DNA from 3 places in the Priestia sp. 10L35 genome. Region 2 is predicted to be linked to each of the others. Evidence: riboswitches for the same ligand, from Rfam matches in the RefSeq annotation. Region 2 holds a riboswitch; each other region holds the start of a gene.
What was found. A riboswitch is a leader RNA that binds a small molecule or an ion and turns the genes downstream of it on or off. The one in region 2 is predicted to bind thiamine pyrophosphate.
Positions count from the first base shown of each region.

Region 1: it holds a riboswitch for thiamine pyrophosphate, as region 2 does, so the genes downstream of both, AC1DEF_RS19035 (acetylornithine deacetylase) here and AC1DEF_RS24400 (thiamine phosphate synthase) in region 2, are expected to answer to the same signal.
Region 3: it holds a riboswitch for thiamine pyrophosphate, as region 2 does, so the genes downstream of both, thiM (hydroxyethylthiazole kinase) here and AC1DEF_RS24400 (thiamine phosphate synthase) in region 2, are expected to answer to the same signal.

Region 1 is NZ_JBFTKA010000005.1:149,632-160,292, forward strand. It holds gene tenA (thiaminase II) at 1-567, opposite strand, end outside; gene AC1DEF_RS19035 (acetylornithine deacetylase) at 573-1,850, opposite strand; TPP riboswitch at 1,965-2,067, opposite strand; gene AC1DEF_RS19040 (MupG family TIM beta-alpha barrel fold protein) at 2,283-3,293, opposite strand; gene AC1DEF_RS19045 (PTS transporter subunit EIIC) at 3,290-4,651, opposite strand; gene AC1DEF_RS19050 (MurR/RpiR family transcriptional regulator) at 4,740-5,594, opposite strand; gene murQ (N-acetylmuramic acid 6-phosphate etherase) at 5,607-6,512, opposite strand; gene AC1DEF_RS19060 (DUF6612 family protein) at 6,668-8,047, opposite strand; gene AC1DEF_RS19065 (FAS1-like dehydratase domain-containing protein) at 8,264-8,641, opposite strand; gene nei (endonuclease VIII) at 8,747-9,565, opposite strand; gene AC1DEF_RS19075 (DUF3231 family protein) at 9,814-10,661, shown strand, end outside.
Region 2 is NZ_JBFTKA010000009.1:59,677-70,337, reverse strand. It holds gene AC1DEF_RS24450 (antibiotic biosynthesis monooxygenase family protein) at 1-5, shown strand, start outside; gene AC1DEF_RS24445 (Rrf2 family transcriptional regulator) at 72-503, shown strand; gene AC1DEF_RS24440 (NADPH:quinone oxidoreductase family protein) at 556-1,551, opposite strand; gene AC1DEF_RS24435 (nucleoside hydrolase) at 1,731-2,675, shown strand; gene AC1DEF_RS24430 (amino acid ABC transporter ATP-binding protein) at 2,710-3,444, opposite strand; gene AC1DEF_RS24425 (amino acid ABC transporter permease) at 3,475-4,179, opposite strand; gene AC1DEF_RS24420 (amino acid ABC transporter substrate-binding protein) at 4,163-4,984, opposite strand; gene AC1DEF_RS24415 (fluoride efflux transporter FluC) at 5,308-5,724, shown strand; gene crcB (fluoride efflux transporter CrcB) at 5,725-6,114, shown strand; gene AC1DEF_RS24405 (hypothetical protein) at 6,162-6,377, shown strand; TPP riboswitch at 6,540-6,641, shown strand; gene AC1DEF_RS24400 (thiamine phosphate synthase) at 6,763-7,386, shown strand; gene thiO (glycine oxidase ThiO) at 7,370-8,497, shown strand; gene thiS (sulfur carrier protein ThiS) at 8,494-8,697, shown strand; gene AC1DEF_RS24385 (thiazole synthase) at 8,703-9,470, shown strand; gene AC1DEF_RS24380 (thiazole biosynthesis adenylyltransferase ThiF) at 9,467-10,486, shown strand; gene thiD (bifunctional hydroxymethylpyrimidine kinase/phosphomethylpyrimidine kinase) at 10,509-10,661, shown strand, end outside.
Region 3 is NZ_JBFTKA010000002.1:645,700-656,360, forward strand. It holds gene AC1DEF_RS09260 (anti-sigma factor) at 1-1,166, shown strand, start outside; gene AC1DEF_RS09265 (helix-turn-helix transcriptional regulator) at 1,316-1,768, opposite strand; gene AC1DEF_RS09270 (hypothetical protein) at 1,922-2,542, shown strand; RNA gene ssrS (6S RNA) at 2,652-2,829, shown strand; gene AC1DEF_RS09280 (pyridoxamine 5'-phosphate oxidase family protein) at 2,977-3,405, shown strand; gene thiE (thiamine phosphate synthase) at 3,433-4,077, opposite strand; gene thiM (hydroxyethylthiazole kinase) at 4,091-4,897, opposite strand; TPP riboswitch at 4,971-5,079, opposite strand; gene AC1DEF_RS09295 (S-Ena type endospore appendage) at 5,172-6,014, opposite strand; gene AC1DEF_RS09300 (S-Ena type endospore appendage) at 6,152-6,535, shown strand; partial or broken gene AC1DEF_RS09305 (exosporium glycoprotein BclB-related protein) at 6,735-7,628, shown strand; gene AC1DEF_RS09310 (MFS transporter) at 7,711-8,928, opposite strand; gene AC1DEF_RS09315 (TetR/AcrR family transcriptional regulator) at 9,025-9,624, opposite strand; gene AC1DEF_RS09320 (hypothetical protein) at 9,796-9,954, opposite strand; gene AC1DEF_RS09325 (GNAT family N-acetyltransferase) at 9,947-10,411, opposite strand; gene AC1DEF_RS09330 (hypothetical protein) at 10,582-10,661, shown strand, end outside.

The DNA of each region.
Region 1 (10,661 bases), on a different contig from region 2:
TTCTGATTTGTCTTCAGTAAGTGAGTCGAATAAATTAATACACCATGTCGCTAGTTCTCCAAATTCTTCTGAGCTATACATTTCAATCCACTCACGATAAAACTCATTGTTAGCTCCGGGCTTTTCACTGAGTTCTTTTCCTATTTCCCAATAGCTCCACATACAAGGCAAAAGAGCCGCCACTAATTCAGCTAATGTTCCGCTTTGACCAACGTGCAGCATATAGTGTGTGTATGCAAGCGTTGTAGGAGATGGCTGCGCTTTTTCTAATTCTTTTTCGCTGATTTCAAATTTCTTGGCATACTCACGGTGCAGGCTCATTTCTTCGTTTAATGTAGAATCCAAAAGTGCAGCAAATTTCCCCATCGTTTGAACATCGGTAGCTTTCATGGCTCCAATCGCAAATAATTTAGCATAATCAATTAGGTAAAGGTAATCTTGAATCATGTAAAAGCGAAACTTCTCCTTTTCAAGCGTTCCGTCTCCCATTCCCTGTACAAAGGGATGATTATGATTTTGACGCCAAATAGGCTGCAGCTTTTCGTATAATCGTTCACTAAATTTCATGATGATCACTCCTTATGCGTATGCAGCCACGTATAAATGAACTGCACCATCACTTTTGTATATTGAATAAGCTGATTCATATCTAATTGTTCATTCACAGCATGTGCATTTGCTAAATTTCCCGGACCATAAATAGCTGCCGGAATTCCCGCATCAGCTAGCCAACCGCCATCTGTTACGCTAGTTGACACATCGATTGGGGGCTTTTTCCCTTCAATTTGTTCGTGAGTATGTGCAAGCAGCTGCACTCCTGCATGACCTTCATCAATTTCTAATGACGGAAAGATTTCTCCTCTGTCTTCAATCATTGATGTGCCTCCCCATTCAAAGGTTGGCAGATTATCTTTTAACCATGGATCTGCTTTTGCAATAGCTAAAATGTATTCTTCCACTTCTTTTGATACTTGGTCGTATGATTCATTAGGATAATAGTGAACGGTGATCCACAGCCTGCATTCATCTGCAATAAACGCAGCATGCCTTCCGCCTTCGATTACTGCTGGGTTAATCGTGTTTGTTCCTGGCAAAAATCCTGGATAGCTCTTTGTAACAGCCCAGTGGCGCTCCAATTCTTGTAGCCCTCCGATCACTTTTGCCATCTTTTCGATAGCGCTCGCAGCTAACAGCCCTCCTCCAGCATGAATCATGCTTCGGCGTGTACCGTCATGATAGGTTTTGCTGCTTTTTATCGTAATCCATCCTGTGATTACTCCGCCTTGACCTTGAATATGTAAATCACTCGTATCGGCTACAAGCGCAAAGTCAGCTGTATATCCTTTCTGACAGCATTGCAGCGTACCTGCTTCTCCCACTTCTTCTCCTACAACGGATTCAAAAATCAAGTCTCCCGGCAGTTCAATTCCTGCTTCCGTTAAAAGCTGCACTGCAAATAATGCTCCTGCCAAGCCGCCTTTCATATCAGCAACTCCGCGTCCGATTATCATATTGTCTTTTACCACAGCTTCAAACGGATTTGTCCCCCACTTTTCATTTTCTTGTACCTCAGCAACATCCATATGCCCGTTAATAATCAAGCTTTGATAGTCAGCTGATTTTTGTCCTTTTAACGTACCTACTACGATGGGATCGTTGGAATATAAGTCCCACATATCGATGGAAAAACCGCAGTTTTTAAGGAAATCTGCTACGTAACGCTGCGCTTCATGAGAATTTCGTGCAGGAGGCGCCGGCGTTTTATATGAAACAAGCGTTTTTACTAACTGGATTAGCTCCCCTTTGCGCTCCTCTACCTGTTTGACAATCAAATCAATTGTTTCTTCCATGTATGACACCTTCCTTTACGCATAAAAAAACACTTCTTTCGCAGGAAAGAAGTGTTTTTGTTTATATACAAAAAATTATTATAACGAGTTCGTAAGGAAATACCATACAAAACATCCATTACAATACCTCTTTCCTACGCTAGTATTACCTAGTTCAGGTTATAAGGGTTAAGACTTCTCGTCTCTCTCAGCTTAGAAAGCACCCCTAGTGGCGTTGTATCTCTATAAAATTAAACGATTATCATATGTTTACCTGTAATAGTTTTATCATAGTAAAGCGTTTTATTCAATAGAAAGGTTCATGATTCAGCAATGAAAATAGTTTCCTTTTTAGTAAAATAAAAAGCACACACCTTTTTTAAGCAGTGTGTGCTCTTTACTTTTATAAGCTTACTAGTTAGCGGCTTTTTTAAAAATACGCGGTTTTTCCATTTAGACAGTGACAAGCTCAAGTTTTTGCCCCGGTCTCACTAACGAAAGCAGCTCATGATCTTCTTCTATTACATACCCAATCACATTCACATTAGCATTTGCAGGCAAATTCGTTTTAGCTATTTGAACCTCTCCTCTGTAACGTCCGTAGCCACCATTGTCCATTGTAATTGCTCCCATTCTGCGCTCTACTGTATGAAATGGCGGTACTGGTTTTACAGATCGAGTATCAACTAAACGCAGAACGTCTTTTGATACATCCGGACGCACGCTGTATGTTCCCTCTATATGAGGTGAACGAATGCGCAGCGGAATAATACGGCTTTCTTGATATTGAACCAAACGCTTTAATAAACTTGAACCGGCGCATGGATCTCCAATATAAACCTCTGCTACTCCGCATCCGTATAAATCTACTGCAGAGGTAAAAGGACATCTATTACGGTCTTTTTCTCTAGTAGGAAGACCTTGATAAATAGGGCCTCTTTTTTCGTCTTCTCCAGGAATATAAGCGCAGACTGGAATACGAAGTTCATTAAATAAATCTGTCTGCTGTTGAAAAAACGTTTCTTCAAGCCCTGTTTCAGGCCGCGGATAAAAATTATGCCATGCAAGTAGCTGATGATGATGAAGACCTGCAGATAAGAGTGCTTCAATTTCTTGTTTGGATAACGTACTTGCATTAACAGCAATATAAAATTCATTCGCAAGCGAAAGAGTTTCTTCTGCGCTAAAGCCATCGTCTAGTCTAATACCAGATACGCCAAGTGAAGATAGCGACATAAGGCTTTCAATACCTAAATGAACTGGCGTATGCTTAGATACGTCTGCATACACGCTTATTCCACAATCTCTAGCCACATGAAGCAATTCTTTTGCCCGTTCAGCCAAATCCCCTTTTTCTTCTGGAATGTGAAGCGAAGTGAATGCACGTGTAACCCCGCACTCACTCGCTTCTATTAATTTTTCGGGGGCATCACTATCATTTAAATAAAACGAAATACCGATCATTCAAACTCCCTCGCCATTTCATCGTTAAATCCAAAGAAATAGGTACAAACAAAGCCTGCTGCATAAGCAACAACTAATCCAAGTAAATAAAGAAGAATTTGATGCGCATGAACTAAAAACGTAAGCGGTAAACCTGATACCCCCACCGCTACAGTTGCAATATGAAAGTGCGCCTGAAACGCTCCGCCGATTCCAGCTCCGAGACAAGCGGTTAAGAATGGACGCCCTAAAGGAAGTGTGACTCCAAAAATAAGCGGCTCTCCGATTCCAAGCAGCCCTGAAGGAAGAGCGCCTCCAATTGCTCGCTTTAAACGTTTTTTCTTCGTTTTGATATAAATAGCAAAAGCAGCACCTACCTGACCGGCTCCGCCCATTGCTAGTATAGGAAGAAGCGGATCATCTCCAATTGAATTGATAAGCTCTAAATGAACAGGAGTAAGACCTTGATGCAGTCCTGTAATGACAAGCGGCAAGAACGTTGCTCCTAAAACAAAGCCTGCTACAACTCCTCCAACCTCTAAAACTCCTAAAAGGCCTTTTGTGATTCCATCTGAAATCAAACCTCCGATTGGCATGAACACTACATACGTAATAATGCCTGTAATTAACACCGTAACGGTCGGTGTAATAATAATATCCAGTGACTGAGGGACAAATTTACGCACTCGTTTTTCCACTACGGCCATAAAGATTGCTGCAAGCAATACGCCTATTAAGCCGCCCCGTCCCGGCAAAAGTGCTTCACCAAAAAGTTTAATATCAGCTACGGTAGGATTAATGACTAAAATACCGGCTAAGCCTCCTAGAGCCGGCGAACCACCAAATTCTTTTGCCGCATTAATACCTACTAAAATACCAAGATAAGCAAATAAACCGCTTCCGATAACGGTTAAAAGAATAGCAATCTGTGAATCTGCCGGAAGCCACTTCGCTTGAACAGCTGCTTTTGTCACTCCGGTGATAAGTCCAGATGCTACAAGAGCAGGTATTAACGGAATAAAAATACTCGCAATTCGGCGAAGCAAGAGCTTAAACGGCGTTGCATTTTTTTCTTTCAGCTCCGATTTCCGCTGAGCCGCACGATTTTCTAAATTAATACCGCCAGATTCATCAATTAACTTTCCAAATTCCTCTGTTACTTTGTTTACTTTTCCAGGACCAATAATGATTTGCAGCGTTTCTTCTTCAACTAATCCAAGTACGCCTTCAAGCTTTCGTATATCTGCCTTTTTTACAATTGAATCATCTTTTACAGTCACGCGCAGCCGAGTCATACAATGCGTATACGCTTCAATATTTGATGCTCCCCCAAGCATCTCCAAAATAACCTTTGCTAATTGATGATTATCTACAGACATGTTAATCCCCCTTTGTATTTTCCTCTTAGATGGACACGGTACTGAGGAAACAGACCACAAAACCCTCTTTTGTAATCGTTTTCTTTTTTTATTTCTTAGTTTTCAAAAACTGAATGGCATCCCTTGTTTTATCAATATACTCAATCGTCTGGTCATACTGCTGCGCTGCAATACTTAAAAATAACACATCAATCACATAAAGCTGGGCTAAACGAGACGATGTAGCTGCGCTTCGAAACGGCGCTTCTTGAGAATAAGACGTATACAAACAAATATCAGCTAAAGACGAAACGGTAGACTGTCCGTACTTGGTTAAGCTAATCGTCTTTACTCCGCGATTTTTAGCTAAAGATAAGACATTGCTTACTTCAGGAGTCTCCCCTGAAAAAGAGATGCCCACAACTACATCGTCTTTACTTGCATTTGCGATAAGTGTAGCTGCTAGATGGCTATCTGCAAAAGCAGTCGCATTTTTATTAATTCGAAGAAATTTTTGCTGCGCATCCATAGCAATAATATGTGAAGCACCGATTCCAAAAAAATGAATGTTTTTAGCTTCAATCAGCGCCAAAACAGCCCGCTCTGCTTCTTTGTAATTCACAAGCTCGGCCGTATCACTTAGACTTTGAATGCTGTTGCTTGCCGTTTTTTTGACAATAGATTGAATCGTTTCATTTGTTTCAATATCGCGGTATCCTTGCTCCGTATCTCTAGCTAAATCACCGGCTACTCTTACCTTTAATTCTTGAAACCCGCTAACCCCGATAGATTTACACAAACGAATAACAGCAGCACTGCTCGCATTCGCTAGTCTACCTAGTTCCCCAGCCGTACTGTTTACCACAGTATGCGGGTTGTTTAAAATATATTCAGCAATTTTCCTCTCCGAATCAGGAAGCTTAGCCACCGTGTTTTTAATCATTGTTAATCCGCCTGTTGACATCGTTTCTCTCCTTTATACGTAATGTTCAATCGCTTTTCTCACATAACCGTCCGCATTATTCAGTAACATCTTCGCGGTGTCATAATTTTCATTTGTTTTGATCATAACCACTGCTGTTTTTACCTCATTATTTGCTTCTTCAAGCGTTCGACTTGCTTGCTCATAAGAAACACCCGTAATTTTACAAATAATACCTATTGCTCGTTCTTTAAGCTTTTCATTACTCACATGAACATCTATCATTAAGTTTTCATACGCTTTTCCTACTTTGATCATAGCCGCTGTAGAAATCATGTTGAGAATCATTTTATGAGCGCTTGCTGCTTTTAACCTTGTGGAACCTGTTAGCACTTCCGGACCTACTATCACCTCAATACTATGGTCCGCTTCTTTTCCAATAAGAGAATTACCATTGCAAGACAGCGCCACCGTTTTAGCTTTTACAGATTTTGCATATCTTAATGCACCAATCACATAAGGAGTGCGTCCGCTTGCAGCAATTCCAATGACTGTGTCTCGTTCATTCAAATGAATTTTTTGTAAATCTGCTGCTCCCAATTCTTCGTTATCTTCAGCACCTTCAACTGCTTTAACAAATGCTTTTTCTCCTCCAGCCATCAATCCCTGTACCTGATTGGGATTGGTACTGAAAGTAGGCGGGCATTCAACAGCATCCAATACTCCCAGCCTCCCGCTTGTTCCTGCTCCGACATAAATAAGCCGGCCTTCCTTTTGAAACGATTCACTTACAAATTCAACTGCCACCTCTACGTCTGGAAGTACTTTTTGTACAGCCAGCGCCACTTTTTGATCTTCATTATTCATTATGTTTAAAATTTCCTTTGTACTAGCTGTATCTATCTTCATTGTGTGTTCGTTTTGGGACTCTGTTGTTAATAACGTAAGCTGTTCATTCATCTTTTGGGCTCCTTTTTCATCATATAGTGAAGTTATGGCTATTATAATTTGTTTGAAATATAATTTCAATAATTTATTTTATTTTTTAAAATTATATTTTGAAAAACACAAAAAAAGACTTCTGGCATATAGCTAAAATCTTTTTTTATGTCTATTTATGATTGTTGAGCAAATGTTAACAGATACTCATCTTGCATTAAAACTTCGTAATCTTGTTCACCATTTCTTACGACGTGTACAGGGACTGTTTTTGCAGGAAGTAATTCAACTGGCTCACGATAGCGTTTTGCCACTCCGTTAATAAGTTCGTTTACTAACTGCTCGTTACTCAGCTCACCCGCCTGATATTTTTCTGCAAGTGGTGTCATGACTTCCGCTAATACACTTGCATCGTTAAATCCTTGAATTTCGACTTGTACGACGTACGCATCATCTTCATCACTATACGCTGCATCTTTAATTTTATATTTTGTAGATGAAAGAGCTTTTAGAAAAGCGCTGCTTACTTCGTTTAACTGCTCGTCGGTTATATTTGAGCTCAATGATGATAAAGCACCTTTAAAATTCGTTTCAAAAAACTCTACAAACGAACTCTTTTGGAACTCCCCTTTTTCTTTCACCTGTTTCTTATCTTGCTGATTCGGATGTTTAGCAACAAATTGATCTGTATTTTGATAAACAGTTGCTTGAATTAAAGCATCCACGTATTGTCCTGCTTCCTTGGCATAGGCAGCTTGCTTTTCCTTACTTGGCGTTTCGGTGCTGCTATCTTTAGAAGCAGCAGCGGCTTTTGCTTCCACTTTTGGTTTTGTTACATTGTCTAATTGGTTATATGTATACGTATACGTTTGCTTAGACTTTGAGTTTTCTGTTTTCCCGTCTACTTTAACTGAATACGACTGATTTTTTACTACTTTCTTTATTTGCTTCGTTTCTTTATCAATTGTCACAACAAGCGAAAAATCTTTTCCCTTAATTTGGTCAAGGTCTACAGCGGTATCGCTGCCTTGATTTGTTATTTTATAATAAGCTTTAGCATCACCTGCTACAATTTTTTGCTTTTTGTCTTTGTCTCCGTTAAATGTTAATACATACTCTTTGTCTTTTTCGGTGACGCCAAATTCATTTGGAAGATTTTTATCATATTTTTGATAGTAGCGTATTGGATTTTGTTGAAGCTCCATAGCGTTATTAATTAAAGCCGCAACGTACTTTTTTTCTTCTCCCTGTACTTTTGTGCTTTCTTCTCCAGCCACAGCTAGCGTTTCATCACCATCATGATACATCTTCAATTCTTCGCCGTTCATTTTTGTGTTAATGTAACCTGCTTTACTTTTAAAATCAAACTCTTGTACTCCGTTTACTTGGTAATCAGAGGATCCTTCTGCTTTTCCAGTGACTTTCACTTGAACATTTTTCACCTTTTCTTGTGCTTCTTTCACGTCACCCGTTAATTCCTCTGAAGACGGCATCCCACATGCCGAAAGCAATAGAGCGAATGATAGTGCTAAGCCTGTATTCATTATTTTTTTCATATAAGAAACTCCTTTTTTAAATATTTTTCCAAAAATAAGAATCTATGTACTTAGTAAATACACATTTTTACCATTTGCGAAACTCAACTTTACTAAATTACCATATTTACATTTAAATGGTAACCAACAAAAGAAGGAAATTGCATAATAAAAAAGTCACGAATCCGTGACTTTTCTAACAACATTCATAACTTATTTTTTGTTAGCGTTTTCATTTTAATCTCTAATAACTCCATTACTTGTCCCTATCAGTACTTCTTTACCTTGTTGATTTCGATACACTGATTTGATTTTCACTTTTTTAAAACCATCTGCTTTTTCTACTTCAGTTAATATGCATTCACAGGTAACTGTATCTCCTGCAAAAACTGGACGAAGAAATTCACTCACCATTTCTCTTGCAATGTAGTTTAAGTCTCCTCCTATTTTTGTTCCAATACTAGCAGTCATAAGTCCATGCACCATTATCCGCCCTTTTTCGTCACGTTCTATATGATGTTTGCCCCGGTCTCCAGTCATCTCCGCAAACTGCATGATTTCTTCCTCTTGAAACGTTCTTTGCCACGTAAATGTATCTCCTGTTTTACATTCCATCTTATCCCTCCCCTTAAGATTATGACTTTACTTTTTAACTATATCACAAAAAATGAACAGTCATTCATTCCTACATCAAAAAAATAGCAGAATAAATATATCCTGCTATTTTTGACAAGTAGGACAGTAATAAAGCCTTCTAGAAGCAGCTTGCACTTTTAAGATAGGCGTGCCGTCAATTCGGCAAGCTTCTCCTTCACGGTTAAAAACCCAGTGGCGGTATTCAGAGCGCTTTTGGCCTTTCTTTTTTAACGTTTCAGCAAGCTTTACATCATTTGTAATGCCACCTGTTTCATAGGACCGTTTGACAAGAGAAATGGTTGCTTCAGCTGCCTTTTTAAGCTGTTCTTCCGTGCAGTCTACCGGACGAGCTGCAGGATTAATTCCCGCTACAAATAAGATTTCACTGCGCAAATAATTTCCAATCCCCGCTATAAAGCTTTGGTCTAGCAGCAGTGACGCCCATTTTCTGCAGTAAAATGACTTAGAGTAAAAGCGATCTAAAAGCTCTTCTGCCGTTACTTCTTCACTTAAAATATCCGGACCTACTCTTGATACAAAAGGATGAGCAGAAACTTCTTCATCACGCAATACTTCAATATCAGAAGCGCTATAGAGCAGCGCTGATTTTTTTTCATTATGAATAGCAAGACGCAGCTGTCTGTTTGTAGATGGATAATTGTAAGATGAACGTACATACCATTTTCCATAAAGCTGATTATGTGAATAAATGGTATAACCATTGTCAAAACGAATAAGCATAGCCTTCCCTTTTGTATCTACCCTTTTAATACGAGCACCCGTTAATACTTCTTCGTAATGCTGTAAAGATGGAAAAGCAAACCATATCTCTCTAACGGGAAGACTAATAATCGCTTTTTCCACTTCATCGGCTGCTCGTCTAATTTCTGGACCTTCTGGCATATAATGAAACTCCTTTCTTGCCTAACTTTCTTCATTTATTATTTCGGTTTTATTTCTGCTTTGCAAGAAAGAAGCGGTTGAACTCTTCTTTTCCTAAAAGAACCTTTAAATTATGCATGACGGTTACTCTTATAGTAAAATGTTGATACCTTTTTTACTTTCTATAGTGTTTATCTTACTTCCTTTGACTTATACTAGTTGATAACCTTTTAGAAACTTGTTATTTATCTATATATGAGGAGTTTATTATGAACAATCAATCATTTTCTCCACTATCAGCCGCCGAGATGGCTGTTATTTGGAAGCAATATATGAACGATAAAGCAATTTCTTGTATGCTTAAACATTTTCTGTGTCATGTAGACGATTTAGATATTCAAAAAGCGATTCAAGGTACACTGCATATCACAACAAAAAACAGTGATGCGCTCACTGCTATCTTTTTAAAAGAAAATATGCCAATCCCGCTAGGTTTCGGCGAAGAAGACCTTAATATTGAAGCTCCAAAATTATTTTCGGATTCTTTTTATTTGCTTTATTTGAAGCATATTTCAAATGTCCTTCTGCTATCAGCAACTACGGGCGTCGATGTTGCCGCAAGAAGTGATGTACGATCTTTTTTTCGCAGCTTGCTATTAAAAGCAGAAAAGCTTAATCAAACGATTACAGATTTGCTGTTAGAAAAACAAATTTTTATAGAGCTTCCTCCTATTCCTATTGCAGATGCGTCTGATATGAACGATAAAGAACTCTTCTTAGGAAGCTATTTTGATGAAAAGCGGCCGTTAACGGTCATTGAAATTTCTCATATCGTGTCAAGCATACAGACGAACTTAATTGCAAAGGATTTAATTTTAGGGTTTGCTCAAACAGCTCCTTCTCAGGAAATTCAAGCTTTTTTGTTAAAAGGTAGAGAGCAGGTACAGCAGCACATTGAATCCCTGTCACAACCGCTAATGGTAGAAAACATACCGGTCACAATGAAGTGGGATTACGGAGTAGAAAAGTCTTCCGTTCCTCCATTTTCAGAAAAACTCATGATGTTTCACCTGGCTGCGATGATTACTGAAAATGTACGTGGATACGGGCTGGCGAT
Region 2 (10,661 bases):
CCTAAAAAAGCATGCTTGACTTTCATAAATGTTGTAACTATAATGATTACAACAAATTAGGAGTGAGAGCAATGAAAATTAGCAGTCGATTCACCGTGGCCGTTCACATACTATCTTTAATTAAAGTAGATAGCAGTCATCTTAGTACTTCAGAGTGGATTGCTAGCAGTGTAAATACAAATCCTGTTGTTATAAGACGAGTAATTGGGATGTTAAAGAAAGCTGGACTCGTAGGTGTAAAAGCCGGAGCTGGCGGAGCTTATCTATTGAAAGATCTAGAAGAGATAACGTTGCTGGACGTTTATCGAGCGGTGGCGGCAGTGGAAGAAGGAGAATTGTTTCAAATGCATGAAAATCCGAATGTGGAGTGTCCTGTAGGAGCCAATATTCAAAGTGTTCTTGAATTGATTTTAAAACGTTCTCAAGATGCCATGGAACAAGTCTTAGCGGATGTGACCATGAAAGAATTAGTGACGGATTTAATAGCAAAAATAGATGCATAATAACATGCTTCTGTTCGTAAAAAAACGGAGAAACCTAGGTTTCTCCATTTTTTTATAGCTTCACAATTGTTCGTCCTCGAGCTTGTCCTTTTAATAAAGTCGGAAGTACCTCAGGGAGCTGTTGTAGTGAAATTTCTTGCTGAATGAAAGGTTCGAAGCTTTCAGGCTTAAAGTCATTAGCAAGTCTATTCCAAATCTCTTTTCGAGTAGGCATTGGACAGTAAACAGAATCGATACCTAATAAATTAATCCCTCTTAAAATGAAGGGAAAGACTGTTGTTGGCACTTTGCCTCCAGCCGTTAGCCCGCTGACCGCTACAGAGCCTCCGTACTGAATTTGACTGAGAACAGAAGCTAGAGGCTCTCCGCCCACAGGATCCACCGCAGCGGCCCATTTTTCCTTGCCTAATGCTTTTAATTTGCCGTTATAAACATCTTCACGCGCTACAATAGAGGAAGCGCCAAGCTCTTTCAAATAAGCTGCTTCCGAGCTTTTTCCCGTACTTGCTTCCACTGTGTAGCCTAATTTTGAAAGAATGGCAACTGCAAAGCTTCCTACACCTCCCGTAGCGCCTGTTACAAGCACAGAGCCATTAGATGGACTAGTATGGTTTTCCTCTAAGCGATGCACAGATAAAGCAGCTGTAAAGCCAGCTGTTCCGATAATCATTGCTTCTTTTAACGTTAAATTTTCAGGGAGAGGGACAATCCATTCGCTGCGTATGCGCGCATACTCACTATAGCCTCCAAAGTGTGATACGCCAATGTCATAGCTTGTTGCAATGACATGATCACCTTCTTTAAAATCAGGGCTGTCAGAAGATACAACAACTCCTGCTAGGTCGATTCCTGGAACAAATGGGTAGCTTGTCACAATATTTCCGTTTGCGATGCTGGCTAAGCTATCTTTATAATTCACCCCTGAATAATGAACGCGAATAAGTACATCGCCTTCTGGCAAATCGTTTAGCGTCAGTTCTTGGACGGACGCCTCCACTTGCTCTTCACTTTTTTTATCTACGATTAATGCTGAAAATGATTGCTCCATTTTATTTCTCCTTTCTATAATGAGATGTATATATCTATACATAGACTACCTTATTTCTATACCCATTATAGAAAATAGTAAAAGAAGTTCCTAATACTTTGATTACGAAAGAGATTATTTCATTATAAAATAGCGGTATAGCTATTAGTTAGCAATACATAGAAAAGAGGAGAAGAGAAATGAGCACAAACATATATTTTAACCATGATGCAGGCATTGATGATTTAGTATCGCTTTTTTTACTGCTGAAAATGGATGATGTAAAGGTAACAGGGGTATCTGTTATTCCCGCTGACGGATATCTAGAGCCAGGTATCAGCGCAAGCCAAAAGATTATTGATCGTTTTGGAAGTTATGATATTGAGGTCGCTAAATCTACTTCACGCGGTATGAATCCATTTCCAAAGGAGTGGCGCATGCATACGTTTTATGTAGATGCACTGCCGATTTTAAATGAAAAAGGGGAAGTACAAACAAAAATAAATCAGCTCCCTGCTCATGATCATTTAATCGAGACATTGCAGCACACAGCCGGGAAAACAACTTTATTGTTTACAGGACCGTTAACAGATTTAGCAAGAGCATTGGAAAAAGCGCCGGAAATAGAAAAGAAAATTGACAAGTTAGTATGGATGGGCGGTACATTTCAAGAAGTAGGAAACGTGCAAGAGCCCGAACATGATGGAACGGCGGAGTGGAATGCTTTTTGGGATCCAGAAGCAGTAGCGAAAGTATGGAAAAGCAAAATTAAAATTGAGATGGTTGCTTTAGAAAGCACGAATCAAGTTCCCTTAACGCCCGCTATTCGTCAAATGTGGGCTTCACTTCGAAGATATGAAGGAGTAGACTTTGTAGGGCAGTGCTACGCGGCTTGCCCGCCGCTTGTACACGTTGAAACCAATTCAACATATTATTTGTGGGATGTACTCACAACAGCATTTACAGGGAATTCAACACTTGTGAAGGTAAAAACCGTTTCGAGTATTGTGCATACAGAAACACCGAGCCAAGGAAGAACAGAAATTTCCGAAGAGGGACGACCTGTAGATGTCGTATATGATGTCACAGCTGAAGCATTCTTTACGTACATTACAGATTTGATGAAAAAAGCAGTAGCCAAATAAAGAAAAAGGTTGCACATGAAAGTGTGCAACCTTTTTAATGAATCATATTCAAGAATTGACGTGTCCGCTCTTGTTGAGGATTTGAAAATATTTTATCTGGTGTCCCTCTTTCCATAATGACGCCTTGATCCATAAAAATAACTTCATCCGCTACTTCACGGGCAAAGCGCATTTCGTGAGTTACCACCACCATCGTCATTCCTTCTTTTGCCAAGTCTTTCATGGCTTGAAGAACGTCTCCTACAAGCTCAGGATCAAGAGCTGAAGTAGGCTCATCAAACAGCATAACTTTTGGATCCATCGCCATTGCTCTGGCGATGCCAACGCGCTGTTGTTGTCCGCCAGACAGCTGGAAAGGATAAAAGTCGAGCTTGTCTCCTAAGCCAACTCGTGTTAATAATTCTTTCCCTCTTTTTTCTGCTTCTTGAGTGGAAACACCTTTTACAATTACAGGACCTTCCATAACATTTTCAAGTGCAGTTTTATGAGGAAATAAGTTATAGTTTTGAAAGACCATACCTGTTAGGCTTCGAAATGAAGTAATGTCTTTTTTACGAACAGGCTTGGTAAAATTCATGCTTTTTTTATCAAGTTCAATCGTACCGTCTGTTGGGATTTCTAACAGATTTAAGCAACGTAAAAAAGTTGTTTTACCGGATCCAGAAGGGCCGATTAATACAATTACCTTGCCCTGTTCAACTTCCAAATCAATCCCTTTTAATACTTGCAAATCACCGAATGATTTATGCAAATTTTTGATATTAATCATATAAAAAACTCCTTTAGCTACTTGAAACGGTTATTTAGATACGTAACGATCTAGTCTTATTTCAATGCGTCCTTGGATAATGGATAAGATTGTGCACATAATCCAGTACAAGAGCGCTGCTTCACTATAAAGAAGTAAAAACTCATAGTTAGTTGAAGCAATTTCTTGAGCTTGACGGAACATTTCAGAAACAAGAATAAGCGATGCAAGTGACGTGTCTTTAATAAGACTAATAAAAGAGTTAGATAATGGCGGAATCGATACACGTGCTGCTTGCGGTAAGATAATCCGTCTTAACGCTTGGGAATAGGTCATACCAAGTGAGTAGCCAGCTTCCCACTGTCCTTTAGGAATAGATTGAATTGCTGCTCGGATAATTTCAGATGCATAAGCACCTACACTTAATGAAAATCCAATAACAGCAGAGATAAATGGATCAATTGTTATATCTAAGTTAGGTAATCCGTAGAAAATGATAAATAATTGCACAAGCAAAGGCGTTCCACGAATAATTGAGACATATACACGTGCAATCATGTTTAATACCTTACTTGACGACAAGCGAGCAAGTGCTGTTAAAACAGCTAACACAATGCCTATGGCAAAGCTTATTAATGTTAGTGGAATAGAATATTGAATAGCTCCCTTTAGCATTGGTAAGAGAGATGATTGAGCGATTGAAATCAATTGATTCAATCGCTCTCCATCAGGAAAAATATTATTTAGGAGAAACATCTTCGCCAAACCATTTCTTAGAAATTTTTGCGTATGTTCCGTCTTTTTTCATATCTTTCAATGCTTTGTTTACTTCATCCACTAACTTACCGCTGTCTTTTCTAAACATAAAGCCGCTTGCAGCACCATCGGATTTTTCATCCGCGATTTTGATAGGTGCGTTAGGGTGCTTTTTCTTATAGTCAAGGAACGATAATTTATCGTTGATTGTAGCATCAACACGGTTTGCGCTCATTAGTTCTACTGCTTGAGCAAAACCTTCAGCACTCGTAATGTTTGCACCATAAGATTGAGCCATGTCTTTATAGTTACTTGTTAATGACTGTGCTGATTTTTTTCCTTTTAAATCTTTAAATGATTTGATATCTTTTTCGTCTTTACGAACAATTAATACAGCGCCTGACTGGATGTATGGATCAGAGAAATCGTATTTCTTTTGACGATCTTCACGAATACCCACTTCGTTAGCAATCATGTCAAAGCGTTTAGCATCTAATCCGGCAAACATGCCATCCCACTGTGTTTCTTTGAACTCAGCTTTTACGCCAAGACGTTTAGCTACTTCTTGAGCCAATTCTACATCAAACCCAGTTAGCTTTTGTTTGTCATCATGAAAAGTGAACGGAGGGTATGTACCTTCAGTTCCAATTGTTAATACGCCATCTTTTTTCACTTTATTATATAAATCCTCTTGTGAAGATTTATTGTCTCCATTGTTTGCTTCATTTTTTGAGCTAGAACCGCATGCGGCAAGCACAACTGTGAAAGCTAATAGTAGCGACAAAAGTGCAGCAAATTTCTTCATTTTCTAAACCCCCTAGTATTCTGATAGGAAATGATACTCTGTGATACTAAACAAGAACACAGCAAAAGTCAACAAAAAAAACTTATACGATTAATGTGACTTAAAATAAGGGAAATATACCTTCTATACACGGTTTGTCATAAGGATACAGAAAGATTTTAAAATTTGGATTAAGTGGATTTTTAAGGGAGATTTGAGGAGTAAAAAGGAAGTTTCATGCGACGATTTTCTCTTTCATTTTTTCATGACTTTTGGTGCAATAAACATATAGTTAAATGTTAAGGTAGAAATAAATTCCTTATGGTACACTTAAAGAAGAATTTATGAAACGGAGCGATATGATGAAAGCCATAAACTTAATCTCAATTGCCTTTGGTGCTATCGCTGGTACATATGCACGTTATTTGCTGAATCTTTCCTTATTATACACGGGCTATCCAATAGGAACGGTAATTGAAAACCTATTAGGAAGCTTCATACTAGGCCTATTAACAGGATTTTTTGTGTGGAAAAAGCCAAAAGAATGGATAAAGCTTGGACTAGGAGTTGGCGTGTGCGGCGGTTTTACAACGTATTCAACGTTTGCAGGAGACGTCATTTCTCTCACTCAGCACCATTTATTTTGGGGAGCCATTTATGTAATTGTCTCTTTAGTAGGTGGAATCCTTCTTGCTTTAGCAGGCTATCTATGCGGTGAAGCGGCAGGGGAAAATTTAGTGAAAGTACATGAGGTGAAGTAAATGAGCATAGTGAGCTTGGCACTTGGCGGGGCAGCTGGAGGGATATGCCGTTATCTTTTGGGTTTAAAAGTTACAAAAATAGTTTCAAACCCTCCTTTTCCAGTATCAATGCTGTTTGTAAACTTGCTCGGTGCGTTTGGCCTTGGTCTTTTTTACGGTAGTTATTATGGAAAGGTTCCGAGTCATGCTTATGATGATTCAATATTTTTAATGATTGGCATTGGGTTTTTTGGTGCCTTTACCACTTTTTCAACGTTCAGTGTGGAAACCGTACAGTTAATTCGAGAAAAATCTTATCGAAAAATGTTGGCGTATGTGGGGATTTCAGCATTTGGAACAGTTGGTTTATTTACAGTCGGTTTACTGGCAGGAACGTTTTTATTTAAGTAAAGAGAACGTTTCTAGTAGGGAAAAACAAAAAGACGGAGAAGTAGAGAATGGATAGAAAAGCAGAAGTTTGGAAATACATTTTGTTGATTGTAGCTGTTGCAGGTCAGATCATCGGTTTTTTATTTTTATTTATAAATGTTGTCGCGGCATTTATTTTTTACGGTTTTTATATTCTAACTTTTATTATGTTACTCCTGCTGTTTATATGGGATCGGAAAAAGGAAAAAGACAAAGAAGAATTTGACGACTATACCGATTACTAACCATATAAAAAGCAGAATGATGCGGTGCGCCGGGCCTCTTACTTACTAAAGAAGCTTAAAAGATACATCTATAAAAAGAAGAGAGCTGTAAGAGCATAAAGAGATATTGTATTTACATCTAGTTGTGTTATAATTTTAAGTGCGAAAACAAAATCAATAAATAGCAATCACTAGGGGAGCTTTTTGAAGCTGAGACGAATGTATTTCGGACCCTTTGAACCTGATCTGGTTTGGACCAGCGTAGGGAAGTGGTGATCATGTTTACATAACGATGCATGCTAACCACTCTACGTTGTAGAGTGGTTTTTTGTATGTAATAAAACCCTCTACACAAGATGAGGTGATTGAAATTTCTCTTTATTCTGAATAGAAAGGTTTCGATCATGTGGATATTCCTAAATTTCATGTCATTACAACAGATAAGCAGCCAATCGAAGAGCTTCAAAAAATTTTAACGGCTATCGCGCCTTTTGCGGGCGCCGTTCATATTAGAGAAAAAGAGAAAACGGCAAAGCAGATTCAATGTTTACTAGAAAGCCTGCCATTTTGTCGCTCTAAAATTATTTTGAATGACCGAGTTGATGTAGCGCATGCTTTAAAAGCAAAAGGCGTACAGCTTGCCTATCATAGTTTAGACGTTTCGGTTGTTATAGACGCATTTCCTTCTCTTATTGTCGGAAAATCAGTTCACTCTGTGGAAGAGGCTTTAGAAGCTGAAAAAGATGGTGCTCACTACATTCTATACGGACATATTTATTCAACACATTCAAAAAAAGGATTAAAAAGTCGAGGGATAGCAGCACTAAAAGAAGTAGTAGACGCTGTGCAGATACCGGTTATTGCCATTGGAGGAATTACACCTGTAAATGCCAAAGAGGTGCTTCAAACAGGAGCACACGGTATAGCTGTGATGTCTGGTGTCATGCTTGCGCAAGATCCCCTCAAAGCGATTAAACAATATTCTCATATATGGACATCTGGAGGTGGAGAAAATGAAGCAGCATTATGATGTACTGTTAATCGGAGGAGGTATAATCAGCTCTTCTATCGCTTATCATTTGTCAAAACAAGGAGCGTCAGTAGCTATTCTTGAACGCAATCAAATTGGTTGTGAAGCTTCAAGTGCAGCCGCTGGTATTTTAGGTGCTCAAGCTGAAATTGATGAAGAAGGTCCTCTTTTAGACCTTGCTATTAAGAGCAGAAGCATGTTTCCTGAACTGGTGAAGGAACTAAAAGAAAAAACGGCCATCGATGTAGAGCTCATTCAAAAAGGCTTATTAAAAGTCGCTGTAACAGAAGAAGATGCACACGTATTAAAGAAAAAAGCCGCTCAGCACCACCGGTGGGATGAACATGTAAGATGGATCGATGTAAAAGAAGCGCGTTTGTTAGAACCCGGGCTCTCTCCAGACATATACGGAGCCATTACAATACCGGGAGACGGCCAGCTAGCTCCGGCTAAGTTAACGCAAGCTCTTGCTCATGGAGCCTTGTATCACGGAGCAGATGTATTCGAATACTGTGACGTTCATTCTCTTATTATGGAAAATGAAACAGTAAAAGGTGTACAGACGTCCAAAGGCTCTTTTTATGGAGAAAAAGTAGTTATTGCAGCAGGCTCATGGGCTAAACGCTTTATTTCTTCTGAACATGTAGGTCAGGTGTTTCCCGTAAAAGGGGAGTGTATTGCTCTTCAAAGTCATAAGCCGCTGCTTTCTAAAACGATTTTTTTAGATGAAGGTTTTTACTTAGTGCCTAAGACTGGTGGAAGAATCGTAATCGGGGCAACTAAGCTACAGCATGATTTTACCAAGACGGTTTCTGCACAAGGTATTCAATTTTTGCTGAATAAAGCTTCTGCGCTTCTGCCGGCTATTAAAGAAGCCACATTTGAAAAAGCATGGGCTGGTCTTCGTCCGCAAACAAATGATGGCTGGCCTTATTTAGGAGAGCATCCTGAAATAGCGAATCTACACATGGCGTTTGGCCACTACCGAAACGGTATTTTATTAAGTGCTGCAACTGGAAAAATTATGGCTGATGCTTTGTTAGGGAAAAAGCTGAATCATTCATTTTTTACATCATTTCAGCTAACAAGAGTAATGGAGGGAGTTCATTGAATCTAATCATTAATGGTAAGACCGTTACTTTTGGAGATGAAATTGAAACGGTCGAGCACTTGTTGCAGGCTCAGAACCTGCATGAACGAGTGGTAATTGTTGAGCTAAACAAGAACATTTTGCAAAAAGAAGAACATAGCGATGCATGCTTAAAAGATGGCGATATATTAGAAGTTGTTTCATTTGTCGGAGGAGGATGAAGAGTATGTTAAAAATTGGACAATATACATTTAATTCACGTTTATTATTAGGGACAGGGAAATTTCCGGACTTTACGACTCAGCGTCAAGCGGTAGAAGAGTCAGAAACAGAAATTTTAACATTTGCTGTGAGACGAATGGATATTTTTGATCAAAATCAGCCTAATTTATTAGAAGCGCTTGATGTGAAGCGTTTCACTCTTTTGCCTAACACTGCTGGAGCAAAAAATGCAGAAGAGGCCGTACGTATTGCTAAATTAGCAAAGGCTTCTGGACTTTGTGACATGGTGAAAGTAGAAGTAATTGGATGTGATAAAACGCTGCTTCCTGATCCAGTTGAAACATTAAAAGCCAGTGAAGAACTGTTAAAAGAGGGCTTTACCGTTTTACCTTACACATCAGATGATGTTTTACTTGCGCGTCGTTTAGAGGAGTTAGGCGTACATGCCATTATGCCAGGAGCTTCGCCTATCGGTTCAGGTCAAGGTATTATTAATCCGTTGAACATGCGTTTTATCATTGAACAATCAACTGTTCCAGTAATTGTAGATGCAGGTATTGGAACGGCTTCAGACGCAGCTCAAGCTATGGAGTTAGGAGCAGATGGTGTGTTATTAAATACAGCTGTTTCAGGAGCAAAAGATCCTGTGAAAATGGCTCGTGCTATGAAGTTAGCGATTGAAGCAGGACGAGCAGCATTTGAAGCAGGACGTATTGAAAAGAAACAATATGCAACGGCAAGCAGTCCAACAGAAGGGATGAGTATCGGTTGATTAATCGTTATTCCCGCCAAGAATTGTTTCAACCTATTGGAAAAGGCGGACAGCAGCAAATTCAAGAAAAGCATGTTCTGATTGTAGGAGCAGGTGCTCTTGGAACAGGGAACGCGGAGGCCCTTGCGCGAGCGGGGATAAAGAAAATAACGCTCATTGACCGGGACTATGTAGAATGGAGCAACCTTCAGCGGCAGCAATTGTATAGTGAAAAAGATGCTGATAAAAGAATTCCAAAAGCAATTGCCGCTAAAAAACGGCTTCACGATATTAATCACGATGTAAAAGTAGAAGCGCACGTAGCAGACGGTACCCCTCAAGTTTTAGAACAGCTTGTTGAGGGGGTAGATGTTATGATTGATGCAACCGATAATTTTGACACACGCCTTGTAATGAATGATTTATCACAAAAATATGATATTCCTTGGATTTACGGAGCATGTGTAGGAAGTTATGGAATTAGTTATACTATCATACCAAGTGAAACACCGTGTTTATCCTGTTTGCTTGAATCTGTACCGCTTGGAGGGTTAACATGTGATACAGTGGGGATTATTAGTCCTGCTGTCCAAATGGTAGTCGCTCATCAAGTAACAGAAGTGTTAAAAATATTAGTCGGAGACTGGAATGCGCTCAGGAGGGAACTTGTTTCGTTTGACGTATGGAAAAATGAGTATACGAGCATCAATGTGAACGTGTTTCGCAAATCTGCTTGCCGCTCATGCGGCAGTGAACAAACGTATCCCTTTTTACAATATGAAAATCAAACGAAAACAGCTGTGCTATGCGGAAGAAACACGGTACAAATCCGTCCGGGCAAATCAGCCAAGCAGCCGCTGCAGTCTTTAGGTGAACGATTAAAAGAAAAAGGATATAAAATTGAACAGAATCCGTATCTGCTTTCTTTTTATGTAGATGATTACCGTTTAGTTATGTTTCAAGATGGGCGCGTCTTTGTCCATGGAACAAACGATATAGTAGAAGCAAAGTCACTTTATCATCGGTATATTGGGTAAGAAAGAGATGGAGGTTTCAAGCATGACAGTACCAAAAGCATTAACCATTGCTGGATCAGACAGCGGTGGAGGAGCAGGCATTCAAGCAGATTTAAAAACATTTCAAGAGCGTGACGTTTTTGGCATGTCTGTTATTACAGCTGTGACCGCACAAAATACAGTTGGCGTTCAAGGA
Region 3 (10,661 bases), on a different contig from region 2:
AATGGGAAAAATATAAAAACGGCACTTTGACAGACAAAGAAGCAGAAGCACTTGAAGAACATACGGAAAATTGTGAAGCATGCTCGGCTCATTTGGAGCACTTGCTAACTGAAGATGAACTGTTATCGCCAACTTCATCAGCTACTTCACTAAGTGACGATACGATGTTGGATAATAAAAAAGTTAAAAAGTCCATTTATATCGCCAAATGGAAGCAGCGCCTTTCAAATGTGACAACTGTCATTGGCTCTGTCGTTCTGCTATGGATAATCGGCAGCTTTTTATCTATTGTATATTATCATCAATCAAAAACCGAATACATAAACAGCGTGAATCAAGCGGCTATCGAATCTGCTTTTCCGAACGTTCATATACGTGAAACCACTTCTGATACACAGTCCTTTTTCCGCATGCAGTCGCAAATGGAAGCTTATAAGCAAATTGGACGTGAGGAGCAGGCCATTGGGACGTTTACATTTCATCAGCTGTTTGATAAAACAAGCGGTGTAGAAAAAGAATTTTCCGGCGGCAAATACGACCTTAACCTTTCTTTTGTCTATCCTGATCCCAAAAAACTAAAGCTGCATGCAAAAGAGTATAAGGAATGGACAAACGAAACATGGAAAGCGTTAGAAAATCTACCAAAAGGAACGGTAAGCGAAGTGGCTATTTCTTTTGATGATACGTATTCGCTAAAAGAAGTTCAGCAAAAAATGAACGCCATCGACAGCCGTGATTTTTCTACCTCTTGGTACGCGCTTAATACAGGGCACGAACAAAAAACAAGCACAAAAGATGAGCCATTAATTGACTTAACATCAACATTTGGCTTTCCAGAGTTTTTAGACTTACCTTACGATCACAAAGGAAATCAAACCCACTCTACTAGCAAGTCGAATGTTTTAAATATGATGAAATTATTAGCCGATAATGAAGAAACGGTCCAAAAAGTTCGTCAGCTAGACCATTCCGATCTGTTGCTAAAGCAGCGATATTCTTATGTAAAAAAACACGGCGTCGGTGTGTACGGCGTTGTGATTACAGGGCCTACAAAAAAGCTTCTGAAATTAAAGAATGATCCGTCAATCACATATGCGTCACTTGGAGATGTAGAGCTATGGAATTGGTTCAGTCGTCCCTCATCAGGTACGTTAATGAATCAGTAGTGGCTGAGACAAAAGTATAGCAGTGGAAGAAAAATCCGAACGATAAATCAAGACTCTTGATGGAGAATCAAATTCGTTCGGATTTTTTTATGGATAGAGTGAACGTAGGTTTCATATATGCAGTGATTTTGTTATGTCCCGGCCTCTTTTTATTCATTCGTTAATTGTTCAAACCTTTTTACCGCTTCGCTTTTATCAAATGAACTAAACCATCGATAGTCTTGGTCATCTAAAATGCGATAGTGCTGACTAATCATATTTTGCTGCAGACGAAAAAAGCCTTCTTTTTGAATTTCTTTCCACCATACTCTTCCTCCGAGCGTTTTATCTTTTGGAGAAGATACGCCGTTATGAGCAATGATTTCTACTACTTCTAAAGGAACGTCTCCTAAAACCGATTGAAGGATTTCACTGTCACCAAACAAACCGCATACTGCAACAGTGGTCGTCCACCCTGCTTCTGTGCGCCCTTTTTCAATTTGAACCAATGTTTTTTTAGAAATACCAATGACTTCAGCCATTCTGTCTTGTGAATAGTTTCTTTCTAAACGAATTAATCGTATTTTATCCGATACTGATTTAATTACTTCTTGTTTATTCATTTTCACAGCCCTTTCTTTCTATACACGTACATTTCTTTAGTGTAATATTACACCTAATTAAAGAAGAGTTTCAAGCGTTTCCCTTCGTCACAAGACGGGGAAATATACTGAAATGGTTTTTGTACACTAAAACAAGTAAAAGGAGTTGAGAATATGTATATCATTGTATGGGCTATGCTTGTACTATACGCCTTGCTGCTAGCTCCAGGAGCAAGCGCCGGTAATGATTTGCTGTTTAAAAATCTTATCACAGGAAATTTTCAACAGGTAGATCCGCTCGTGGTTATGGTATTCTCTTTTTTAGGACTTTTCCCAGTATTGTTTATGGTAATGATCTGTAAAAAAGATACATACAAACTGCCTGGATGGCCATTTTCTCTTCTATCATTTGCGCTTGGAGCTTTTTCTCTTTTGTTCTATTATCATTGGAAAGGACAAAAAGTTCGAACATGTTCGCGTATTCCTTCACGTTTCATTGCTATCATTTCTTCTCGTCTATGGATTGGATTATGCTTAGCGCTCACGATTGCAGGTTACGCATACGGACTATCCTTAGGTTCAATAAAAGCTTATGGAGATGCTTTTATGCAGTCACAGCTTGTTAGCGTGATGACCGCTGATTTTTTTGTTTTAACGTGGCTTTCTTACTCCGTTATGACAAAAGAAAGGATAGCATCCCGCCCTTACCTTCTTTTATGTTTCATTCCAGTTGCGGGCCCTTTTCTTATTTTGTTGCTGTTTCCCCGCCAAGATGTTAGAGAAGAAAAACTTTAAATAAAAGTCTTGCGTTCCATTCATTATTCCGTTATAATCATTTCTTGTACGATGAAAGTTGATTAATTAGAAAACATTTATATATCGGCATTTTATTTACATTTGTTATACATACCTGCGCTGTGCGTATACTCATGTTGTCTTAAACCTTTGAGTGTTAAAAGGGAGCTCAAAATTTAGCTGCAGATAGCACGCCCTTCTTGGGACGCTAAACCCGGCTATGAGGGCACCCACCTAGTAGATCTGGGTATTTAAGACACTTAGGGTTACGGCAGTGCGGGCTTATTTTTTAGTTAGCTGTAGCTAGCTTTTTTTATTTTTCATTTTAATAGTTTACATAATTATTTTATTGTTAACTTATATTTTTTTTAGACATGTATGTTTTATTTATCTTCGATTGAGGAACATAAAAAGTAATAAAGGAGATGGATAAAATGAATGAACAAAAAATTGCTAAAAAAGTAAACGAAGTATTAGAAGGAAATCGTGTAGGAACATTAGCCACAGTTGTAAACAACAAACCCCACTCTCGCTATATGACATTCTTTAGCGATGAAGATGGTATCGCTCTTTACACACCAACAAATATCAATACACATAAGGCAGAGGAAATCGAAGCCAATCCGAACGTGCACGTACTATTGGGCTACAGCGGCGAAGGATATGGCGATCAATACTTAGAATTATCTGGTACAGCTGTTCTTCGTACTGGTGATCAATTAAAAGGGCGTATATGGAATGATCACATGAAAGAATGGTTTGACGGTCCAAATGACCCTGAGTATGTTGTTCTTGAAATTACGCCGAACGAAATTCGCTTTATGAATGAAGGCGAAGAAACTCCTCAAACTGTTCAGCTATAATAAAAAAGCGCACACTGTGCGCTTTTTTTATTTTCCTACCGCTTCTTTCAATTGAGCTGCTTTTTCTTTTGGAGACGCTGCTAAGCTAATCGCGGTAATAATAGAAACGCCATCTGCACCTGCTTCTACTACTTGTTTGGCATTTTCAGGCGTGATCCCGCCGATTCCTACAATTGGAAAGTCAATATTCTGGTTTCGCACTTCTTCAATTAACTTTGTACCTTGCACTGCTTTTGCGTCTTTTTTTGTAGAAGTAGGAAAAACAGGTCCCATTCCTACATAATCTGCCCCGTCTTTTATCGCTTGCTGCAGCTCTTGTACATTATGAACAGAGACGCCTACAATTCCTTTTCCTATTTTCTCTCGAACAATATGAGCTTTTTCATCTTCTTGTCCAATATGAACGCCATCTGCTTGTAAGCGGATCGCTAAGTCAAGATCATCATTCACAACAAAAGGAACGCTGTGCTGCTGACAAATTTGCTGAAGTTCCTTCGCCAGCTGATATTTCGCTTCTCCTGTTAGGGCACCTTCGCCTTTTTCACGGAATTGAAACACAGTAACTCCGCCTTCAATTGCTTCTTTCAACACTTCTCTCGGATCTTTTGTACAGTTATTGCTGCCCATTATAAAATAAACTTGCAGCAACTTTTTGATTTCTTCATTTGTCATTTTCCGGCTCCTTTTAACGTTGATGTACTCTTGCATATGATTCAATATCCTGCCCAGATAAAAGATGAAGCTGATTTAACAGCTCAATTTGAAAGCTTCCCGGCCCTTCTTCACCTTTTTTCTCTGCGGCGATTTCACCCGCCACTCCGTAAAAACTTAAAGCAGCAACGCTTGCCTCGACATATTCTTTTTCTACAGCAGCGAAAGCTCCTATAATTGATGTCAGCAGACATCCAGTCCCCGTCACTTTCGTAAATAACGGGTGACCGTTGTCTACTGTATACGTTTTGTTTCCATCTGTGATTACATCTTGTTTACCCGTGATAACAATCACCGTATCTAATTTGTTCGCTGCTTTCTCAGCAAGTTCAATGACGTCTCCTTGCCCTTCTAATGAATCAACGCCTTTAATGAGCCATGACTCGCCTACTACATTCGCAACTTCAGCAGCGTTACCACGAATAACTGCCATATTTAATTCTTCTACAAGCTGACGTGCTACTTCTGTACGAAACGGTGTCGCTCCGGCTCCTACAGGATCGAAAATAACCGGCACGCCATTTTCATTTGCTGATTTTCCTGCTATTCTCATCGCTTCTACTTCCTGAGCCGTCAGTGTACCCATATTTAAGACAAGCGCTCCGGCGATTCGTGCCATGTCAGCCACTTCTTCTTTCGCATAAGCCATAACAGGTGAAGCTCCTAGTGCAAGCAGTCCATTTGCTGTAAAGTTGGTTACCACAACATTCGTAATATTATGAACAAGCGGACTTATGTCTCTTACTTTCTCTAATTGAGCTGAAATTTTACTAATATCCATGTTTTTTCACTCTTTTCATTTAGTTTTAACACTGCAAAAAAGACAAAAAAGCACCTTGCATGCGCAAAGTGCTTTGGTATGTACTCACATTCCCTGCGCTGGCATTATCCAACAGGTTCAAATGGTCAACAGGCGTCCCTGTACTCTCAGCCTGCCCCGCGCAAGCTCCCATACTATTCTTGTTACGTTTAAAGTTTACTATTAACCTTTTTTATTTGCAACCGTTTTACTGTTTTTGAGCGTTAATGAGACTATTCAACATCTTACATATGGATTAAATTTCATCTCTACTTTGAAGATCTTTACTGTTAATACAGATCACGGCATCCTCTGTTGCGATAACATTCAAACAAAGCGATACAATAGCAAAAAAACTGTAGTTTCTTTTTTGTTGCTTTTTAAACACAAAACATTCGCAATGAGAACTTGCCAATTCACACTCAACTTTACTATTTTCAGACAAACACAACCATACTGAAAGAATCTCGTCAAAATATACATGTGTTGAAAAAAAAGTACCGTTTTGTTTTTTTAGTTTTACTTCTATAAAGCCTTCAATAAGAATATGAACATTTTTTAACGTGACAGTTTTATCATCAATTTGTACCATGCGACTTTTACGGTTGTTAACAGCCGAAACTTCTGTATACTTTATTTTGTCTTTTACTAGGTGGCATACTGGTTTATGTGAAAAATCAATTTCACTAGCGGGAAGAAGATAATTTAATTGAATACTACATTTACCTTTGTACATATCTCCTTTTTGCTTTTGAATTGAAATACTAAAGACGTTACTAAGCGTTAAAGTATGAGCTCCTTTGCGAAGAATAATAAATCTTTCTCCTTCATTAATATCCAATAGCAGCTTGTTTGTATTTAACTTATCTATGGTAAGATTAAGTGTACAACTAATTCCAGATATGTTGTCTGCTCTCCAAAGTATATAGTTAGAATTTTGGAATCGATTAACGTAAAAATCACTACAAATTATATCTTCTGCAGGAACCCCTTCTTGAAATTCTTCTTGAAATTTGATCTCCGATGATGTTTGGATCCAATCTTGTACGACAGGTGTTGAAATCGCAATATGCCTATGATTAAGTGGGGATTCAGCCATACTCCCACCTCATTTATATTTTTATATTTACATTATGTTTATTTTAATTTAAATATGAATAAAGTCCCGTGAACATGCACCAAAAAATAGTTTTCTCATTTTATAAACTATAAAAAATAAAAGAAGGTGTGAAATAAATGGGATGTAACTCAGATAGTAACTCAGCGATTTTGGGAAATTGTTTTAACCAAACGGAATACGTGAAGGATCAATTATGTACTCAGTTTACAATTGCTCCTGCCGCTGCTCCTGATAATACAGTTGTTGTTTACCAAGCCATAAACGAGTCAGTGGTCGCTTCTTTTGTTCTACGCAACACTGGAACAGTCGCTTTTACAGTAACTGTTACAAATGCAGCAGGAACAGACATTATAGGTCCTGATCTTGAAATTGCTCCAGGTGAATCTTTACTAAGAACTGTTGATAATTTAGGATCTATTTCTATTACAGGTCCAATCCCACCTGAAACCGCATCAGCAAAAGCTAACCTAGATATTGTAGTAAGATATACATTAAATTAAGTTGTTTAAAATCACTGCAGAATATTAATTTTGCAGTGACTACCACCTTATCTGCAATTACATAAAGCCCATTTAAATAAACCTATGCTCTTAATATAAATAAACTTACTGAATACGTTATAATAAATAACCTTTCTTTCAATATAAATTAAAAGAGGTAATCAAAATGGACGACAAATGCTGCAATTCTAGACCAATCGGTAGCTGTTTTTGCAACGGAATAACCGGAGCTACCGGCGTTACCGGAGCTACCGGTGTCACTGGGGCTACCGGTGTCACTGGGGCTACCGGTGTTACTGGGGCTACCGGTGTCACTGGGGCTACCGGTGTTACTGGGGCTACCGGGGCTACCGGCGTTACCGGAGCTACCGGTGTTACTGGGGCTACCGGCGTTACCGGAGCTACCGGCGTTACTGGGGCTACCGGTGTCACTGGGGCTACCGGTGTCACTGGGGCTACCGGTGTTACCGGAGCTACCGGTGTCACTGGGGCTACCGGTGTTACTGGGGCTACCGGCGTCACTGGGGCTACCGGTGTTACTGGGGCTACCGGCGTCACTGGAGCTACGGGAATTGCCATTGGAGGTGCGATGATTCCCTATGCATCAGGTACAACTATAACCGTTACTACTATTGTAGGGGGGCTAGTTGGGACCAATGGACTTATAGGATTTGGAAACTCTGTTTCAGGAGTTTCTATCGTTGGAGGAACAATTGATCTTACCGGGGCAAGCGGGACACTTCTTAACTTTGCATTTTCAGTTCCTAGAGATGGCACTCTTACAGCCATCGCAGCTTATTTTAGTACAACATTAGGTTTAAGCTTATTGGGTACTACAGTAACGATTACTGCCCAGCTATACCGTTCAACAACTCCGAATAATATCTTTTCACCTGTTCCCGGAGCATCAGTAAACTTAACGCTTTCAGGAACAATTGCCATCGGAACTACTATAAACGGAATCACTCAAAATTTAAATATACCTGTTACATCCCAAAATCGATTATTAATGGTGTATTCAGCAACTGCTACAGGTCTTTCCTTAGTTAACACTATTACAGGTTATGCCAGTGCGGGGATAACGATTGCCTGATCATAAGAAAACCACGAAAACCCACTGCTGAAATTAACAGTGGGTTTTCGTTTTTTATATGTTACTAGCTTTTCGTTACCTATTATTTCTCTTGAACGGTTTGATTTCTCACAGCTGTTTTTCGATCTTTCCCTGCCCCTAAAGATAAAAGAAAACAAAGCAGCAGAACAAGTGCAGCCGATACGTACGGATAATTAATGTTTATATCAAAAAGAAAGCCTGCTACAACGGGTCCAATAATATTCCCAAGACTTGTATAAGCAGAATTTAGTCCGGCTACATACCCTTGGTCGTCTTGTGCCATCATCGACATTTGCGTGCTGATTGCCGGACGTAAAATATCTGTTGCTAAAAAGACGATGAATGTCACAACAATAATAAGCCAGTACGTGTGCACAAACAGCGTAAGTAAAATAAAAAGTCCCGTCATCATCAAGCAAAACGAAATCACTCTTTTTTCACCAAACTTATTTAAAATCCAGCCAAAAATCGTAACCTGCACTACGGCCCCCGCAATAGAGCCAAACGTAATAACAAACGCAATATCTTTGGGCGTAAAGCTAAATTTATGATCAACAAATAGCGAAAAAATCGTTTCATAATTGGATAATCCAAACGATGTCACAAAAACAATAATTAAACTTAAAAAATAAGGTTCTTTATAGGAATTCATAAGCTGGAGTAGCAGCCGATCTTCTTTTGGATTCTCATTGTTTGAAACAGCATGATTTTGTACAGGACGAGACTCTGGCAAAACAAAAAGCGTAATCACTGCAGCCAAGCCGCCTGCTACTGCGGCCATATAAAATGGTACACGCATGCCGTATTCAGCTAAAAAGCCGCCAATACCAGGTCCAATAATAAATCCTGTTGTAATCGCCGCCGTCACATAGCCCATTCCTTTAGCACGTTCTTTAGCAGACGTCACGTCCGCTGTATAGGCCATAACAGCAGGCATAATAAGCGCGGCCCCGACCCCGCCTAACATTCTCGATACAAATAATAAAAGAGGTGTACTTACTGAACCGAAGAACCATTCAGACAAGGCAAAAACAATCATTCCCGCTACAATAATTTTCTTTCTCCCTAACGAATCTGATAACCGTCCCGCTAAAGGTGAAAACAGAAATTGAGTCAGTGAAAACACCGCTACTAAAAGCCCCATCACGCTGCCGTTGATATGAAGCTCCGTCATATATGTTGGCATAATTGGAATAACGAGACCGATTCCTGTAAAAATAATAAAAATGTTTAGCATGAGCAGCAAAATCGCCGCTCGATTTCTTAACAATAATGACATATAAACCTCCTGATTACAAAAATACTGAACGTTCGGTCTATAAAAATACAAAATAATGAGGGATTACTCATTACCGCAATAAGCATCCCCGATTATTTAAGAAGACCTTGCTATAATTCCGTTTAAAAATACATCGATTGCTGAATGGTAAAGCTGCAGGGCATTTTCCGTGTTCGTTTTTCGAGACATGCGGCTCATTCCAACAAACAGCCCTTCTAAAATCACTGCAAGCTGTTCTGCATTTTTAGGAGAAAACTCTCCTTCATCAATCCCTTTTTGCAAAAGCTCCCGGTTAAACTCCACGTGTCGTTTCACCATCTCATCAATTCGCTCTTCGATGTCGCTGCCCTTTTCCTCGTTGTTAAAAAACTCATCGGCGGCTTTCGTAAGAGGATGATTTAAATCATCTAAAATGATTTGCTCCGCAATTCCAAAAAGCTTATCTCTTGTTGTTTTGTAAAGAGACTCTCTTTCTTTCCAGTTTCGTTCCCACTCGAGATCCCATTCGTCTATTAAATAGAGAAAAAGCCCTTCTTTACTTTTAAAGTGATAATAAATATTCCCTTTACTGCTTCCCGTAGCTTCTACAATTTCCTCAATAGATGTAGCTTTATAGCCTTTTTGAGAAAACAATGCTTTAGCGGCATCTGCCACTTTTCTTTTGGTTTGTTCACTTTGAAGCTTTTTTTTATTCAAGCTATTTCCACCGCCCCGCACATTTATTATTTATACTGAACATTCGTTTTGTATTATCTGACACCTATACTACATAGGAAAATCCTTTTTGTCTAGTGAAAAAACCTAGTTTATACCTTTTTATATGAATTATGACAAAACAAAAAACAAAGAGGTTGAGACATAACTAAATCAACCGCTAGAAGCCACTACATATATGAAACCTACGTTCACGTTCACCATCACCATAAAAAATCCGAACGATGAATCAAGATTCTTCATCAAGAATCTTGATTCATCGTTCGGATCTTCTTTAACTAAAATACGTTTGTCCCATCCTCTTTTAATCATTCAATTTCTTTGTCATAAATACACTGTATGGATCTTCTTTGTAAGTAGAAAACGGTTCGCCCTCGTAAAATCCAAAACTAGCGTACAGCTTTCTAGCCGGTTCAAAAGCAGACGCGGATCCTGTTTCTAAGCTTAAGCGTCGGTACCCTCGTTTTTGCGCTTCATTTATTATGTACTGCAGCAGCTCTCTAGCAATTCCTTTTCGCAAATGAGCTGCGGCTGTTCGCATCGATTTAATTTCTCCGTGGTGCTCATCTAACTCTTTTATAGCCCCGCATCCTGCTAGCTGGCTGTCTTCCCACACGCTCCAAAACGTAATATCACGGTGTTTTAAGCTTTCAACGTTTAGAGCATGAATACTTTCAGGGGGTGAATGTAAGTTCATTCCTTGAAGGTGAGAACTTACTAGTTCAATAACTTCATTGTTCGTTAAGTGGTCTCTTTTTATTTTAATCATTTTCTCTTCCTTCCTGCTACTAAGGGGTGGTCAACTGCAAGCCGACTTATGAATAAATTCACTGCCGACCTTTAAAAATCCTTTTATACACTCCCTTCTTTTTCTCCAGTTATTAAAACCGACTTTGCCAAGCAGATTTTTCATACATTGTTAAACGGAGGTGAAATTCGTTGAAGAAGGTTTTATTTTGTCTTGTCCCTCTTTTGTTTTTATTATCCGCCTGCTTTAGTGATCCTGTTCAAGATGATTT